One region of the Solicola agrisoli genome, then DNA from elsewhere that is predicted to be linked to it. Evidence: predicted binding sites of a transcription regulator. Region 1 holds the regulator's gene; the other holds the start of a gene.
The links. Region 1 encodes LexA, which represses DNA repair genes until DNA is damaged. Its sites were predicted from a motif close to TCGAACANNTGTTCGA; they were not measured.
Positions count from the first base shown of each region.

Region 2: a site for LexA is predicted at 4,075-4,090, ahead of ACI6PP_RS01835 (HNH endonuclease signature motif containing protein). Genes of this name have one in related genera too.

Region 1 is NZ_JBMGQR010000043.1:7,045-13,977, reverse strand. It holds gene ACI6PP_RS14880 (alpha/beta hydrolase) at 1-242, shown strand, start outside; gene ACI6PP_RS14875 (Dps family protein) at 330-917, shown strand; gene ACI6PP_RS14870 (type II 3-dehydroquinate dehydratase) at 1,017-1,451, opposite strand; gene ACI6PP_RS14865 (LysM peptidoglycan-binding domain-containing protein) at 1,488-1,841, opposite strand; gene ACI6PP_RS14860 (nuclear transport factor 2-like protein) at 2,156-2,551, shown strand; gene lexA (transcriptional repressor LexA) at 2,637-3,392, shown strand; gene ACI6PP_RS14850 (hypothetical protein) at 3,440-3,943, shown strand; gene ACI6PP_RS14845 (ATP-binding protein) at 4,122-6,644, shown strand; gene ACI6PP_RS14840 (response regulator) at 6,641-6,933, shown strand, end outside.
Region 2 is NZ_JBMGQR010000002.1:145,893-152,825, reverse strand. It holds gene ACI6PP_RS01850 (S8 family serine peptidase) at 1-1,568, opposite strand, end outside; gene ACI6PP_RS01845 (hypothetical protein) at 1,579-2,022, opposite strand; gene ACI6PP_RS01840 (RNA polymerase sigma factor) at 2,022-2,621, opposite strand; gene ACI6PP_RS01835 (HNH endonuclease signature motif containing protein) at 2,740-4,056, opposite strand; gene ACI6PP_RS01830 (class II glutamine amidotransferase) at 4,234-5,184, opposite strand; gene ACI6PP_RS01825 (hypothetical protein) at 5,310-5,492, shown strand; gene ACI6PP_RS01820 (dihydrofolate reductase family protein) at 5,517-6,092, opposite strand; gene ACI6PP_RS01815 (NAD(P)/FAD-dependent oxidoreductase) at 6,089-6,933, opposite strand, start outside.

The DNA.
Region 1 (6,933 bases):
CCCCTGACCGACGCAACCTGCCGCCGGCCATCGTCCTGCTCGCCGAGCACGACGTCCTCCGCAACGAGGGGGACGCCTACGCCGACGGCCTGCGCCGCGCCGGCGTCGCCGTCGAGCAGCGCACGATCGCCGGCCAGATGCACGGGTTCTTCCCGCTGTTCGGCGTGCTGCCGGGCAGCCTCGAGGCCGTCGAGTGGATCGCCACCGAGGTCCAGAGCTCCCTGGACGAGCTCGACTCCTGACGAGCCCTCCAGCGTGTGAGCCGGGGCACGCAGGCTAGGCCACCCTCACGACGTGCGACCGCCCGAAGCGGGTCGTACGGTCGAGACATGGCTACCAACACCAGCAAGCGCCCGAACGCGGGCACCTACACCGTTCCCGGTCTCGCCGTGGAGGACGGCCAGAAGGTCGCCAGCATCCTGCAGGACCGACTGAACGCCCTCAACGACCTGGCCCTGACGCTCAAGCACGTGCACTGGAACGTCGTCGGACCGCACTTCATCGCGGTCCACGAGATGATCGACCCGCAGGTCGACGAGGTCCGTGCCGCGATCGACGAGACCGCCGAGCGCATCGCGACGCTGGGTGCGTCGCCGCTCGGCACACCCGGCGAGATCGTCAAGAGCCGCACCTGGGACGACTACACGCTCAACCGCGCCACCACCAACGAGCACCTCGGCGCGCTCGACATGGTCTACGACGGGGTCCTCGCCGACCACCGTCGCGCCCAGGAGCAGATCTCCGACATCGACGCGATCACCGAGGACATGCTCATCGCCCACATCCGCGGCATGGAGCTGTTCCAGTGGTTCGTCCGCGCCCACCTCGAGGGCACCGACGGGAGCCTGTCCACCGGGACGGCGACCAGCGAGACCGACGCCGCCGCCTCGGCGTCGAGCGCTGCCAGCGAGAGCTGACAGCCCCTGATCCGGCGCCGTTCCTGGTTCCGGCCCCGCAGCACGGCCGTCGTCACCCCCGGGTGGCGGCGGCCGTGCTCTGCGTCCGGGGCTTCGTCGTCAGCGGCGCTCGGCCAGCAGGGCCAGGGCGTCGCGGTAGCCCTCCACACCCTTGCCCGAGACGGTCGCGACGCACACGTCGCGCACCACGGACACCTGGCGCCACGCGTCGCGCTGCGTGACGTCGGACAGGTGCACCTCGACCGCCGGCACCCCGGTGATCTCGAGCGCGTCGTGGATGGCCCATGCGTAGTGGGTCCAGGCCCCCGGGTTGAGCACGATGCCGTCGCTGGCCCCCCGCAGCGCGTGCAGGTGCTCGACGAACGCGCCCTCGTGGTTGGTCTGGAAGAAGCGGGTCTCGAGGCCGAGGTCGCGGCCGAAGCCGGCGACGGCCTCCTCGAGGTCGGCCAGGGTCTGGGTCCCGTAGTGCCGGGGGTCACGACGACCGAGCTGGTCGAGGTTCACGCCGTGCAGCACGTCGATGGTGCGGCTCATGGGCACCGAACCTAGGGCATCGACCGACGAGGACCGTCAGTACGCCGGGACCGCCACGCGCTGGCCGGGCTGCACGTCGCCGCCGCCGGTGAGGGCGTTGAGCTCGACGATGTCGTCGACGACGGCGCGCGGGTCGGCGTCGGGCGAGGCGTCGCGGGCGATGTCCCACAGGGTCTGACCCGGCTGGATGGTGACGGTCTGCGCGACCGCGGGGGCCGACGCCTCGTCGGTGGCGACGACGCGCGAGCCCAGGAACACCGAGGCCAGCGCCACCAGCACCAGGGCGGCCAGCACCACGACCACCCGGCCGCGACGGGTCAGCCGCAGCGGCGCCCGACGTGCGACGGGACGGGCGGGGATGGTGGTGCGCTGGGCGGTGAGGGTGCTCATCTGGTGCCTCCGGGGGAAGTCGGCTCGTACGGTGCTCGCTCGGTCTGCTCGAGCGGTGTTCGACAGATGTTCGATAGAACCTCTGTTCGATCGAACACGTGTACGACGATAGGGGCACCCGCCGACAGAATCGTGCACCCTCGCACATGTGTTCGATCGGCGTGTCGGGACGCGGTCGTCGAGCCGGTTCTCGCACCCGGTCGGATCGTCCGATTCGGGTGGTTCTCGCCCAGGTGCAGGAGATGAGACGCGAAGATTGCCAGAAGGTGAACTGCACCACTGACGTCAGGCGTCGGAATGCCTATGTTGAGCCCATGACCGACAAGATCGCCGTGGTCGAACGCTGGCTCGACGCCCTCAACGACGGCGACGTCCAGACGCTCGCGTCCTTGTCCAGCGCGGACATCGAGATCGTCGGCCCCCGCAGCAGCGGCTTCGGTCGCCCGCTGGTCCAGCAGTGGGCCGAGCGCGCCCGCATGACCGCGATCCCGCTGCGCTGGTTCAGCGGCCCGGGCAGCACGGTCGTCGCCCTGTGCGAGGCCACCTGGCACGACGCCGACGGTCGTCCCACCGACACCGACCAGGTGGCGATGATGTTCGAGGTCGACCGCCGCAAGGTGGCCTGCCTGGCCCGCTACCCCGAGCTCGACCGCGCGCTCAGCGTCGCCCGCCTCACCTCCATCGACGAGGTCGTGCACCAGGCCGCCTGAGCGCGCCCACTGGCCCGGACGGGCCGCGACACGCCAGTCGAACACATGTTTGAACGCGTCGTCGCTCGGGTCTACTGTGCTCGACATGAGCAAGCCGACTCCCCCGGGCCCCACCACCGACGACCTCGCGTCCACCGACGCCGACGTCACCGAGCTTCCTGACGGCCCGCCCGACGCGAGCGGCCTCAGCCCCCGCCAGCGCCGCGTGCTGGAGTTCCTCCGCGAGGCCATCGAGACCCGCGGCTACCCGCCCAGCATGCGCGAGATCGGGGCCGCGGTCGGGCTCACCAGCACCTCCTCGGTCGCCCACCAGCTCCGCAGCCTGGAGAAGATGGGCTTCGTCCGACGCGACCCCAACCGCCCGCGTGCCCTCGAGGTCTTCCTCCCCGACGGTCTGAGCCGCCGCGCGGTCGGCAGCGCGTCGGAGGCCGAGTACGACGAGACCGACCTCGGCAATCAGCGCCCGGTGCCCGCGTACGTCCCCATGGTGGGACGGATCGCCGCCGGTGGTCCGATCCTGGCCGAGGAGCGCGTCGAGGACGTTTTCCCGCTGCCCAAGTCTCTGGTGGGCGACGGCACCCTGTTCCTGCTCGAGGTGCAGGGCGAGTCGATGCTCGACGCCGCCATCTGCCCCGGTGACTACGTGGTCGTGCGGCAGCAGCCCAACGCCGAGAACGGCGAGATCGTCGCGGCGATGCTCGACGGCGAGGCCACCGTCAAGACATTCCAGCGCAAGGACGGCCAGGTCTGGCTACTCCCCCACAACGACGACTACGACCCCATCGACGGCACGCACGCCACGATCCTGGGCAAGGTCACCGCGGTCCTGCGCCGCGTCTGACACCGGCCGCTGTGGCGCGCGCCCGCGTCAGACGGCAGGATCGTCGCATGGCGAAGAAGAGCAAGAAGTCCGAGGACAAGCAGGTCAAGGTCGCGGTCAAGAAGGCGGTCAAGTCCGAGCGCAAGAAGCTGACGAAGGCGGTCCAGGCCGCCGAGGAGGCTGCGGCACGCGCGGAGAAGGCCGCCGCCAAGGCGGCCGGTCGCGCGAAGTCGGCGAAGAAGGCGTCCAAGAAGGTCTCGAAGAAGGCCGCGCCGCAGGAGTCGGAGTCGTCCGGCCTGGAGCCCGTCGACGCCGGTGAATCCATCGAGAGCGTCGCCCCCGAGGCCACGCCGCTGCAGAACGTCGCCCAGGACGCGCAGCTCAGCGACGCGTCCGCCAAGGTCGCCGGTGACCCGCTCGGCTCGGCGAGCGCCGACACCGAGACGCCGGCCGACGACCCCCACGTCGGGCTGACGCGCGCGCAGCTCGTCGTGCTCGCGGGCGAGCGCGGCGTCCCCAACCGCAGCCGCCTCACCAAGGCCCAGCTGCTCGAGGCGCTGCGCAGCCTCTGACCTGTGCCACCCCCGACGGGCCGGGACCGCTGCTGCGGTCCCGGCCCGTCCTGTGTCCGGCGGCTCTCGCCCCGTGGTGATGAGTCTGGCCGGGCCGCCGTGCTGCCCGGCGTGGTCGTTCGACGTGTCACCCGAGCCGGTCGCACACCGGTGCTGGTGCGGGGTGGAGACTGGCCCCATGACCAGGAGGCAGGGCCGGGGGCGGCTGCGGGTCTACCTCGGTGCCGCGCCCGGCGTCGGCAAGACCTACGCGATGCTGGCCGAGGCGCACCGACGCGCCGAGCGGGGCACCGACGTCGTCGTCGGGATCGTCGAGACGCACGGCCGTGCCCGCACCGCCGAGGCGCTCGGCGACCTCGAGGTGGTCCCCCGCCGGCTGGTCGACCACCGCGGCACGAGCCACACCGAGCTCGACCTCGACGCGGTGCTCGTCCGCGAGCCGGACGTGGTGCTCGTCGACGAGCTCGCGCACACCAACGTCCCGGGGTCGGGCCACGAGAAGCGGTGGCAGGACGTCGAGACGATCCTGGCCGGCGGCATCGACGTGGTGACGACGGTCAACGTGCAGCACCTGGAGTCGCTCAACGACGTGGTCGAGGCCATCACCGGCGTGCGCCAGCGCGAGACGGTGCCCGACGCCTTCGTGCGCGCGGCGGACGCGATCGAGCTGGTCGACATGAGCCCGCAGTCCCTGCGCCGGCGGATGGCGCACGGCAACGTGTACCCCGCCGACCGCGTCGACGCCGCGTTGTCCAAGTACTTCCGGGAGGGCAACCTCGCCGCCCTGCGCGAGCTGGCGCTGCTCTGGCTCGCCGACCGGGTCGACGAGGGTCTGGAGGCCTACCGCTCGTCCCACGAGATCGACTCGACGTGGGCCACGCGCGAGCGTGTCGTCGTCGCCGTCACCGGCGGGCCGGAGTCCGAGACGCTCCTGCGGCGGGCGGCCCGCATCGCGTCGCGCACCGCGGGTGGCGAGTGGCTCGCGGTGTACGTCGCCCGCCGCGACGGGCTGGTGGGCGCAGCACCGGACGTCCTGGCGCGCCAGCACCGGATCATCGGCGACATGGGCGGCACGTTCCACACGGTCGTCAGCGACGACGTCCCCACCGGCATCCTGCAGTTCGCCCGGGCCGAGAACGCCACCCAGATCCTCATCGGTGCCTCCCGACGGGGACGGGTGTCCGCGCTGCTGCGGCCCGGCGTGGGCGAGACCGTCATCGCCCGGGCCGACGACGCCGACGTGCACGTGGTGGCCCACGACTACGCCCGCGGGCGCGGGGCCGACCCCCGCCGGTCGCGGGCCTCGCTCGGGCGCCGTCGCACCGTCGCCGGGTACGCGCTCGGGCTCGTCGGCCCGTTCGCGCTCACCGGCCTCCTGCGCGTCACCGCCGACCTGCACGGCCTGCCGTCCGAGGCGCTCGCGATGATGGCGCTCGTGGTGGCCACGGCCCTCGTGGGTGGTCTGGTGCCCGCGCTCCTCGGCGCCGTGCTGAGCGGCGTGCTGCTCAACGTCGCCTTCACTCCCCCGGTCGGGACGCTGGCGATCTCCGACCCGGAGAACGTGGCCGCGATCGTGGTGTTCCTGGTCGTCGGCGCGGCGGTCGCGTCCGTGGTCGACCTGGCGGCACGGCGCTCGGCGCAGGCGCTGCGGGCCGGCGCCGAGGCCGACGCGCTCGCGGTGCTCGCCCACAGCCTCCTGCACGCCGGCGACGACCTGCCCGAGCTGCTGGCGCAGGCCACCGAGGTGTTCGGGATGCAGGGCGCCGCGATCGTCTCCACCTCGGCGACGGACCCGTCGGTGCTGGTCTCGCACGGCGACGCCCCCGGATCGGTGGCCCAGTCCGACGTCGACGTCCCTATCGACGACGCCACCTCCCTGGTGCTGCGGGGACGCACGCTGGAGGCGGCCGACCGCCGGCTCGTCACGGCGTACGCGGCCCACGCCGCCGTGGTCATGCAGCGACGGGCGACGATCGCCGACACCCTGCGCGCCCGCGAGCTGACCGAGGGCAACCGCGTGCGGACGGCCCTGCTCGCCGCCGTCTCGCACGACCTGCGCAGCCCGCTCGCCGCCACCAAGGCGGCGGTGTCGTCGCTGCGCAGCGACGAGATCGCGTGGTCGCCCGACGACGAGGCCGAGCTGCTGCGCACGATCGAGGAGTCCACCGACCGGCTCGACTCCCTGGTCGGCAACCTGCTCGACCTCAGCCGGCTCGAGACCGGCGTCGTCCGTCCCCAGCTCGCCGAGGTCGACCTGCTCGCGGTGGCCCGCAGCACGGTCGCCACCGTCACCGACCCCACCCGGTTCTCGGTCGTCGAGTCCGACGCCCCCACCGGTGCGGCCGACCCCGGCCTGCTCGACCGGGTCGTCGCCAACGTCTGCGAGAACGCGCTCACCCACACCCCGCCCGGCCCGCCCATCGAGCTGCTCGCCTCGGACTACCGGGACGACGACGGACGCCACCGGGTGACGCTGCGCGTCGTCGACCACGGTCCGGGGGTCCCCGCGGCCCAGGCCGAGACGATCTTCGCGCCGTTCCAGCGGCTCGGTGACGTCCCGGCCGGGGACGGCGTGGGCCTGGGCCTGGCTGTCGCGCGCGGGCTCACCGAGGCGATGGGCGGCACCCTCACCGCCGACGACACCCCGGGCGGTGGCCTGACGATGGTGGTCGAGCTGCCCGTCTGGGAGGACCCGTCGTGACCTACGTGCTCGCCGTCGACGACGACCCCGGCATCCTGCGCACCCTCGCGATCAACCTGCGGGCTCGCGACTACCGGGTGCAGACCGCCGGCGACGGTCGGTCCGCGCTCCAGGTGGTGGCCGAGGAGGTGCCCGACGTGATCCTGCTCGACCTCGGGCTGCCCGACATCGGGGGCGTCGACGTGATCCGTCAGGTGCGCTCGTCCAGCTCGGTGCCGATCGTGGTGCTGTCGGCCCGGCACGAGTCCGACGACAAGGTCGAGGCCCTCGACGCCGGGGCCGACGACTA
Region 2 (6,933 bases), on a different contig from region 1:
GCCACCGCGGCGTCGGCCGACGGCGTCTTCTCCGGCGTCGCGAGGTCGTCGCACAGCTGCCGGGCGAGGCGACCGGCGAGCAGGGGAGCGGCGAACGAGGTACCGCTCCAGACCGCGAACCCCGAGCTGAAGTCGTCGGGGTCGATCGCCTCGCGTCGCAGCCCGTGCGCCTGCGTGGCCGCGGCGGGGAGGAACCCGCCCTGGAACGTCGTCGGGACCGTGCTCATCACCGCGGCGCCCTTGACGTAGGTCTGCACCCACGGTCCGGTATTGCTGAACAGGGCGACCGTGCCGTTGGGGTTGAGGGCGCCCACCGACACCGGGGGCACCACGCCCGGGATGGGCGGGATCGGCGACGTGCCGCCGACCCACGGGCCGAACGCCGCGGGGAAGACCGGTCGGTCGGTCGCGTCGTTGCCGGCCGAGCAGACCACGACGGTGCCGCAGGCGCCGAGCACCCCGAGCAGCTCGGAGAACGTCTGGTCGACGAGGGCGTCGTCGGCGGGGGTCTCGTGGTAGTAGCCCATCGACAGGCTCAGCACGTCGAGCAGGTGGCCGCCCGGCTGGTCGTCGTAGGCCAGCGACACCATCGTCGTGATGCGCGTGAGGGCGAGGAGCAGGTCGCTCTCGCGGATCGCGCCCTCCGAGGTGACGATCCGCCAGGCGAGCAGCTGGGCGTCCGGGCACTGCTGGTGGACGAGGCCGGCGATGAAGGTGCCGTGCCCCGACAGCTCGTCGAGCGCACCGTCGAGCGGGCCCATCAGGTCGCCGTGGTCCTCGGGTGCGGTGAGCGGGTCGTCGTACCCGATGGTCTCGCCGGCCGACTGCACGGCGCGGTCGACGACGTCCCCGCCCAGCCAGTCGTGCGCGCCGCACCCGGTGTCGAGCAGCCCGACGACGACGCGGCGGCCCGGCACGGGGTCGGGCTGCCGGACGGGCTGCGGGCCCACGTAGGCGACGGGCTGCAGGCCGCCGCTGCCGGCCCGGGCGTAGCTCTCGGTGCCCTCGCCGTGCGACCCGTGGTACGGGTGGGAGCCGTGGTACGGCGCCGGTTGGAACGCCCCCGACTGCACCACGTGGTCGAGGCCGACGCCGCGCAGCGCCTCCCGTCCGGCGAGGGCGCGGGCCCGCTGCAGCAGCACCCACGCATCGGGCACCGTCGCCACCCCGCCGGGCACGGCGGTGATGACCAGGCGCTGCACCCCGAGCTCGCCCGTGGCCCACGGCAGTCGTTCGGCGCGCCGGAGCCGGCTCCGTGTCCGCTCGGGCTCGGGCACCCGCGCCGCGGTGAAGGTGGGGTCGGGGGCGACCGTCCAGGACAGGCCCTTGGCGGCCCGCTCGAGCAGGGCGATCGTCGCTGCCTCGTCGACCAGCGTCGAGAGCACCAGCGTCGCGCCGACGTAGGCGGTGGGACGGGGCTCCACCCCCTCGACGACGACCGAGGTCGACGGGTCGAGCAGGCGCCCGCCGATCGAGTCGAGGACCTCGCGGGTGGGGAGGTCGGGCTCGCGGGCCAGCAGGGCCTCGCGACGGGGCTGGGTGACGGGGGCGGGCTTGTCGTTGGCCATCGGTGGGTCCTCAGATCGCGAAGGAGGGGGTGGCGAGCAGCGGCCCGTCGCCGCCGGTGGGCGTGAGCCAGAGCCGGCTGGGGCCGGGGGTCACGCGGGGGAGCTCGAAGCGGCCGCGCTCGTCGACCACGGCCTCGTAGGTGGTGCCGGCCTGCCGCAGCCGGGCGGTCATGGGCATCGCCGGAGCGACCCACCCGTCGACGCGACGGCCTCCGTCGACGTCGGCGATGCGCAGGAGCAGGTGCGTCTCGGTGCCGTCGAAGGCGTAGGTGGAGCGGGGGCCGTCTCCCCGGACGGCCGTCTGCTGGTCCTCGACGAGCACCAGGAGCTCGTGCTCGGCGTCGAGGTCGTCCAGCGCGATCTCGACCAGCACCCGCTCGGCGAGGCCGTCGGGGACGGGGTCGCGCCGGCGCCAGAGGTCGGCGACCTCGCGCAGCAGCTCGTCGTCGTCCATCACGCACCGACCCCGTCCGCGGCGAGCTCGGCCCGCAGCTTGTCCAGGCAGCGACGACGGGTGGGCCCGATGCTGCCGACGGGCATCTGCAGCACCTCGGCGAGACCCGCGTAGTCGGGACGCTGGTCGAACGCGACCACCCGGATCAGCCGGACGCAGCGCTCGGACAGCCGGTGCACGCAGCGCCACAGACGGTCGTGCTCGTCGGCCTCGAGCGCGTCGGACTCGGCGGACCTGGCGTCGGGGACGCGGCGCGCGAGCTCGTCGTCCTCCACCGGGCGCGCCCTGCCCTCGGCCTTCGCGACCCGCCACGCCTCACGCCTGGCCGTCGTGGTGAGCCACGACCCGACGGCGCGGGGGTCGCTGACGCTGTCGCCCCGGCGCACCAGCGTCATCCAGGTCGACTGCACGACGTCCTCGGCCCGCGCCTCCTCCAGTCCCGCGGCCCGCACGACGTGCCACAGCACCGGCGTCAGCGCGCGGACCAGCCGGTCGAGCGCCGCCGGCTCGCCGTCGCGCCACGCGGTGAAGTCGGCGGCGGCCGACGACCACAGGTCGGGCTCGTCGGACGGTGGGACTCGCGTGGCTGGCTCGGGCATCGACGTCGGCATCCTGGTCATACGAGGAAGGACTGTCCCGAGGTCCGCCTGATACATCCATCAGGTGCACAGCAAGGTAGCGCCTGCCGCACGCGCGTGTCATCGGTCTGCGGGCTGCTCAGTCCCGCTTGGGTCGGTATCGGGTGTTCGTCCTCGGTCTCCGGTACGGATCGAGGCGCGCGGGTGGGACGAACGCCGGCCGTCTGTCGTCGGTGTCGAAGGTGATGGTCCATCCGTCGTCGTGGACGGTGCGGTGGTGGAACGGGCAGAGCAGGACGCCGTCGTCCAGATCCGTGCTGCCGCCGTGGGACCAGGGTTCGCGTGCGTGGTGGGCCTCGGTCCAGGACGGTGGGCGGTCGCAGTCGGGGAACGCACAGCCGCCGTCGCGGTGGGCCAGGGCCAACCGCTGGGCCCGGTTGAACAATCTCTGGGTGCGGCCCAGGTCGAGGGGCAGGGACGCTCCGCCGAGGACCTGGGGAATGATCCCGGCCCGGCAGGCGGCCCGGCGGACCTCGCCGGCGGACATGCGCTGGCCGGTCGAGGTGGTGCCGACGCCGGTGCCGGTGGCCAGCGTGTCCAGGTCGACGTTCACGGTCACGACGAGTCCACTGCCGCCGGCGTCGGGGAGCCCGTCGGTGGGCAGGTGCTCGACCAGTGAGGTGAACGCCCGGCCTTGGCGCTGGGAGTAGGTGAGGTCCTCGGCGGCCTGCCCGTGGTCGAGGTGGCGGCGGCGGGGTGCGGTGAACCGGTCGAGGGCGTGCTTGAGGAACCCGGCCTGGGCTTCGGGGAGGCGGAAGCGGCCGACCCAGGTGCCGTCGGCCTGGTCCTGCATCCAGAACTCCGACCGGGCGTACGCGTCGCGTTCGCGGTCGCGCACGAGCTGGCCCTCGTCGACGTCGACCTGGTCGGCCGGCTTGAAGACGTCGGTGATCCGGTCGGCCCGGCGTCGCAGGTCGGGCATCGTCAGGGTCTGTGCGTCCTCGATCAGCGCCCGCTCGCACCGGACCCTCGTGACCTCAGGCAGCTGTTCGGGGAGCCCTGCGACGGTCCTGGCGATCAGGGCAGCCTGGTCCTTGGTCACCCGACCCTTCGCGAGGGCGTTCTCGGTGGTCCTGGCCTTCTCGAGGTCATCGCCCAGATGCACGTCACGCGCGGCCGCGTGGCGGTCGCCACCGAACTGGCCGGCCATCAGCGACCCGGTTGACGTCGCACCGGCCTTCTGAGCCGCACCCGAGTGGTGGACGGCCCGCGTCGCGGCCACCGCGTGCGCCGACACCCGAGCCTGCACCCGCGCCCACCGGGCCGCGACCTGCGTCGCATCCTCTGCGGACAGCCCGTCGAACACCGACAGGTCGCCTCCATCGAGGGCGATCTCGACCGCCGCGAGCACCGCGAACGCGGGGTGCTCGGTGAGCGGGAGAGCGGTGACCGTCATGGACTCATTTTACGACAGTCGAACACACGTTCGCAACGGTGTGGACGTGGAGCGGCCCGAACGCCGCTCGACGGACCGAACGCTGCGGGTTGTCCACAATCGCCCCGCGGCGCCTCGCCGGACCGCCTGCTGATCCGCCTGGCTGGTTCGCGAGCGACGGGCCGGCCGTCGGCCCGACTACACGTCGAGCCGGGCGACCCTCCTCGTGATCCCGGAGTCCGTCCGCTCGAGGAACACGATGTGGCCGAACTCCAGCTCCCACCAGTCCTCGGTGTTCTCGGTCAGGGGCTCGGAGGCGAAGATGACGGACGTGGCCTCGTCGACGTCGCACACGTCGACGTCGTAGGACGTCTCGTAGTTCTCGAAGTCGCGGCCGGTGAGCATGTACATCGGCTCCAGGAGCATGCCGAGCGCGTAGTCGTCGGTGCCCGGTCCGGACGTCAGCAGCTCCCTCCAGTCGCCCTCCGGAGCGGTCTCGCCGTGGTGCCCCGAGCCGACGTTGACGCCGATGATCCGGTGGGGGGCGACCAGGGCGATCTTCAGCTTGGTGAGTGCCACGAGGTCGAGCTTCTCCATCGCGCCGACGATGAGCCCGAGCAAGGTCTCGAACGCGCGCTGGACGTCGTCGTCGCTGTCGCCGTCGAGCAGCGACAGCAGCAGGACGTAGACGAACTCGGTGTCGGTCGTGCCCCGCATCTGCTCGAGGTACCGGTCCGCGCAGTGGGGCAGCAGCTCGCGCTGCAGGACCCTCCAGCTCGGCACGTCGCCGTTCTGGGCGATGATCCAGGGCGTCCCCTGGTAGGAGAACGGGTGGCAGTTCTCGTCCGTCACGACGGCGGCCGCGTCGTAGTCCGCCGCTCTCACGTGCGCGAGCAGGGTGTTGGCCCGCAGGCTCGGGATGATCCGCTGCACGTTGTCGTCGTAGAACGCTGCGGTCGGTCGCCGGTAGATCAGTGGTGTGTCGGGCTCCAGCAGGTGCTCGCTCCAGGCACCGAACCCCCAGCCCGCGAGCTGCAGCAGCGGGTGACGCTCGGGATCCAGGGTCTGGTTGATCAGGCTGTTCCCGGGCTCGAGGAGCAGGCTCCCCAGCGGGAGCTCGGGGCCGACGTAGGCGAGGACTCGACACACAGGGGTCACCCTAGGGCTCCGGCACCGCCGTCCGCCCCGGTCGGCCTCGCCTGGCCCACCCGTCCACCGGGATGTCGGCGTCGAATGTCTTGTGTGCAAGATGTTGGTGGGAGAGGATGACCGTCATGGTGGACCACGTGGACGACGTCGGCGGTGAGGAGACCGCGGTCGACTTCGAGTCCGACGACATCGCGACGTCGTGCCCGCACTGCCCGGACTGGCACCGGGAGGTCGCCTTCGACCGCGGCGTCGAGGTGTCGCGCGAGTGGCACGCGCCCGGGTGCCCCGTGGTCGTCAACTGGCTCTGACCGGCGCAGCGCTCGCGGGGATCCTCAGGCGCGCTCGTAGGTGAGCACGACGACGCCGATCTCGTGGACGCGTGACGCGACGAGGCGCCAGACGGACGGGTCGAACGCGCCGTCGACGAGGGGGATGCCCGCGCCGAGGACGACGGGGTTGAGCTTGAGCACGAGCCGGTCGACCTCCGGAGCGAGCGCGCCGGCCAGGCGTCCACCGCCGCACAGCCAGATGTCGCCGCCCGGCTCGGCCTTCAGGCGGCGGACGAACGCGAGCGGGTCCTCGTCGACGACCTGGACCCCCGGGTGGTCCTCGGCGCGGAGCGTGGAGGAGAACACGTACTGCGTCAGGTGGGCGTACGGGCTCTCGATGCCCGCGTCGATCGCCGGCTGAAACGTGCCCCGTCCCATCAGGACGGTGTCCCACCGGGTCCCGGGAGGGGTGCTGCCGGTGGCCTGGTGGAACGCGGTCGGGAACCCGTCGCCCCACTCGCTCGCGAGCGCGCCGAGGTACTCCTGGTCCATCGGGAACGAGTCGAACGACCCGTCGGGGCCGGCGATCCTCCCGTCGAGGCTGACGGCGACGAAGTAGACGAGCGAGCGCTGGGTCATGACGCCATGGTGGCAGCCCTGGCGTCCTCGGCGATCAGGTCGCCGTTGATGGCCGCGCCCGCCATCAGCCCCTGCCCGGCCGCCACCACCACCTGGGCCATCGCGTTGGCGACGTTGCCCGCCACCCACACGCCCGGCACCTCGGTGGCGCCCATCGGGTCGGCGACCACCTGGCTGCCGATGACGTGGCCGGCCACCTCGAGGTCGGACGTCGTGACGCCGAGGTCGGCGAGCGGGCCTGGACGGGCGAGGAACCGCGGGGCGACGACGAGCGCCTGCATCGGGACCACCTCGCCGGAGACCAGACGCACGCCGGTCAGCCGGCCGTCCGTGCGCTCGACCGCGGCGACCTCGCCCTCGACCACCCGCACCCCGCGGGCTGCCAGCTGCTCACGCTCCTCGCCGGTGAGGGCGGGGCCGGTGTGCTGGAGCAGGACGACGTCGTCGCTCAGCTGGCGGAACATCAGGGCCTTGTGGGAGGTCATGGGTCCGGTCGACAGCACGCCGACCGCCTGGTCGCGCACCTCGTAGCCGTGGCAGTACGGGCAGTGCAGGACGTCGCTGCCCCAGCCCTCGGCCAGGCCGGGGAGGTCGGGCAGCTCGTCGACGAGGCCCGTCGCACCCAGGAGGCGCCGCGCGCGCACCGACCGACCGTCGGCGAGGCCGAGCCCGAACCCGCCGTCGGTGCGGCTCGCCGACGTCACCTCGCCGTCCACCACGTGCGCGCCGTACCCCTCGGCCTCGGTGCGTCCGATCGCCACCAGCTCGGTGGGGGACGTCCCCTCGCGTCCCAGGTAGTTGTGCACCCCGTCGGCCGGTGCGTTGCGGGGCGAGCCCGCGT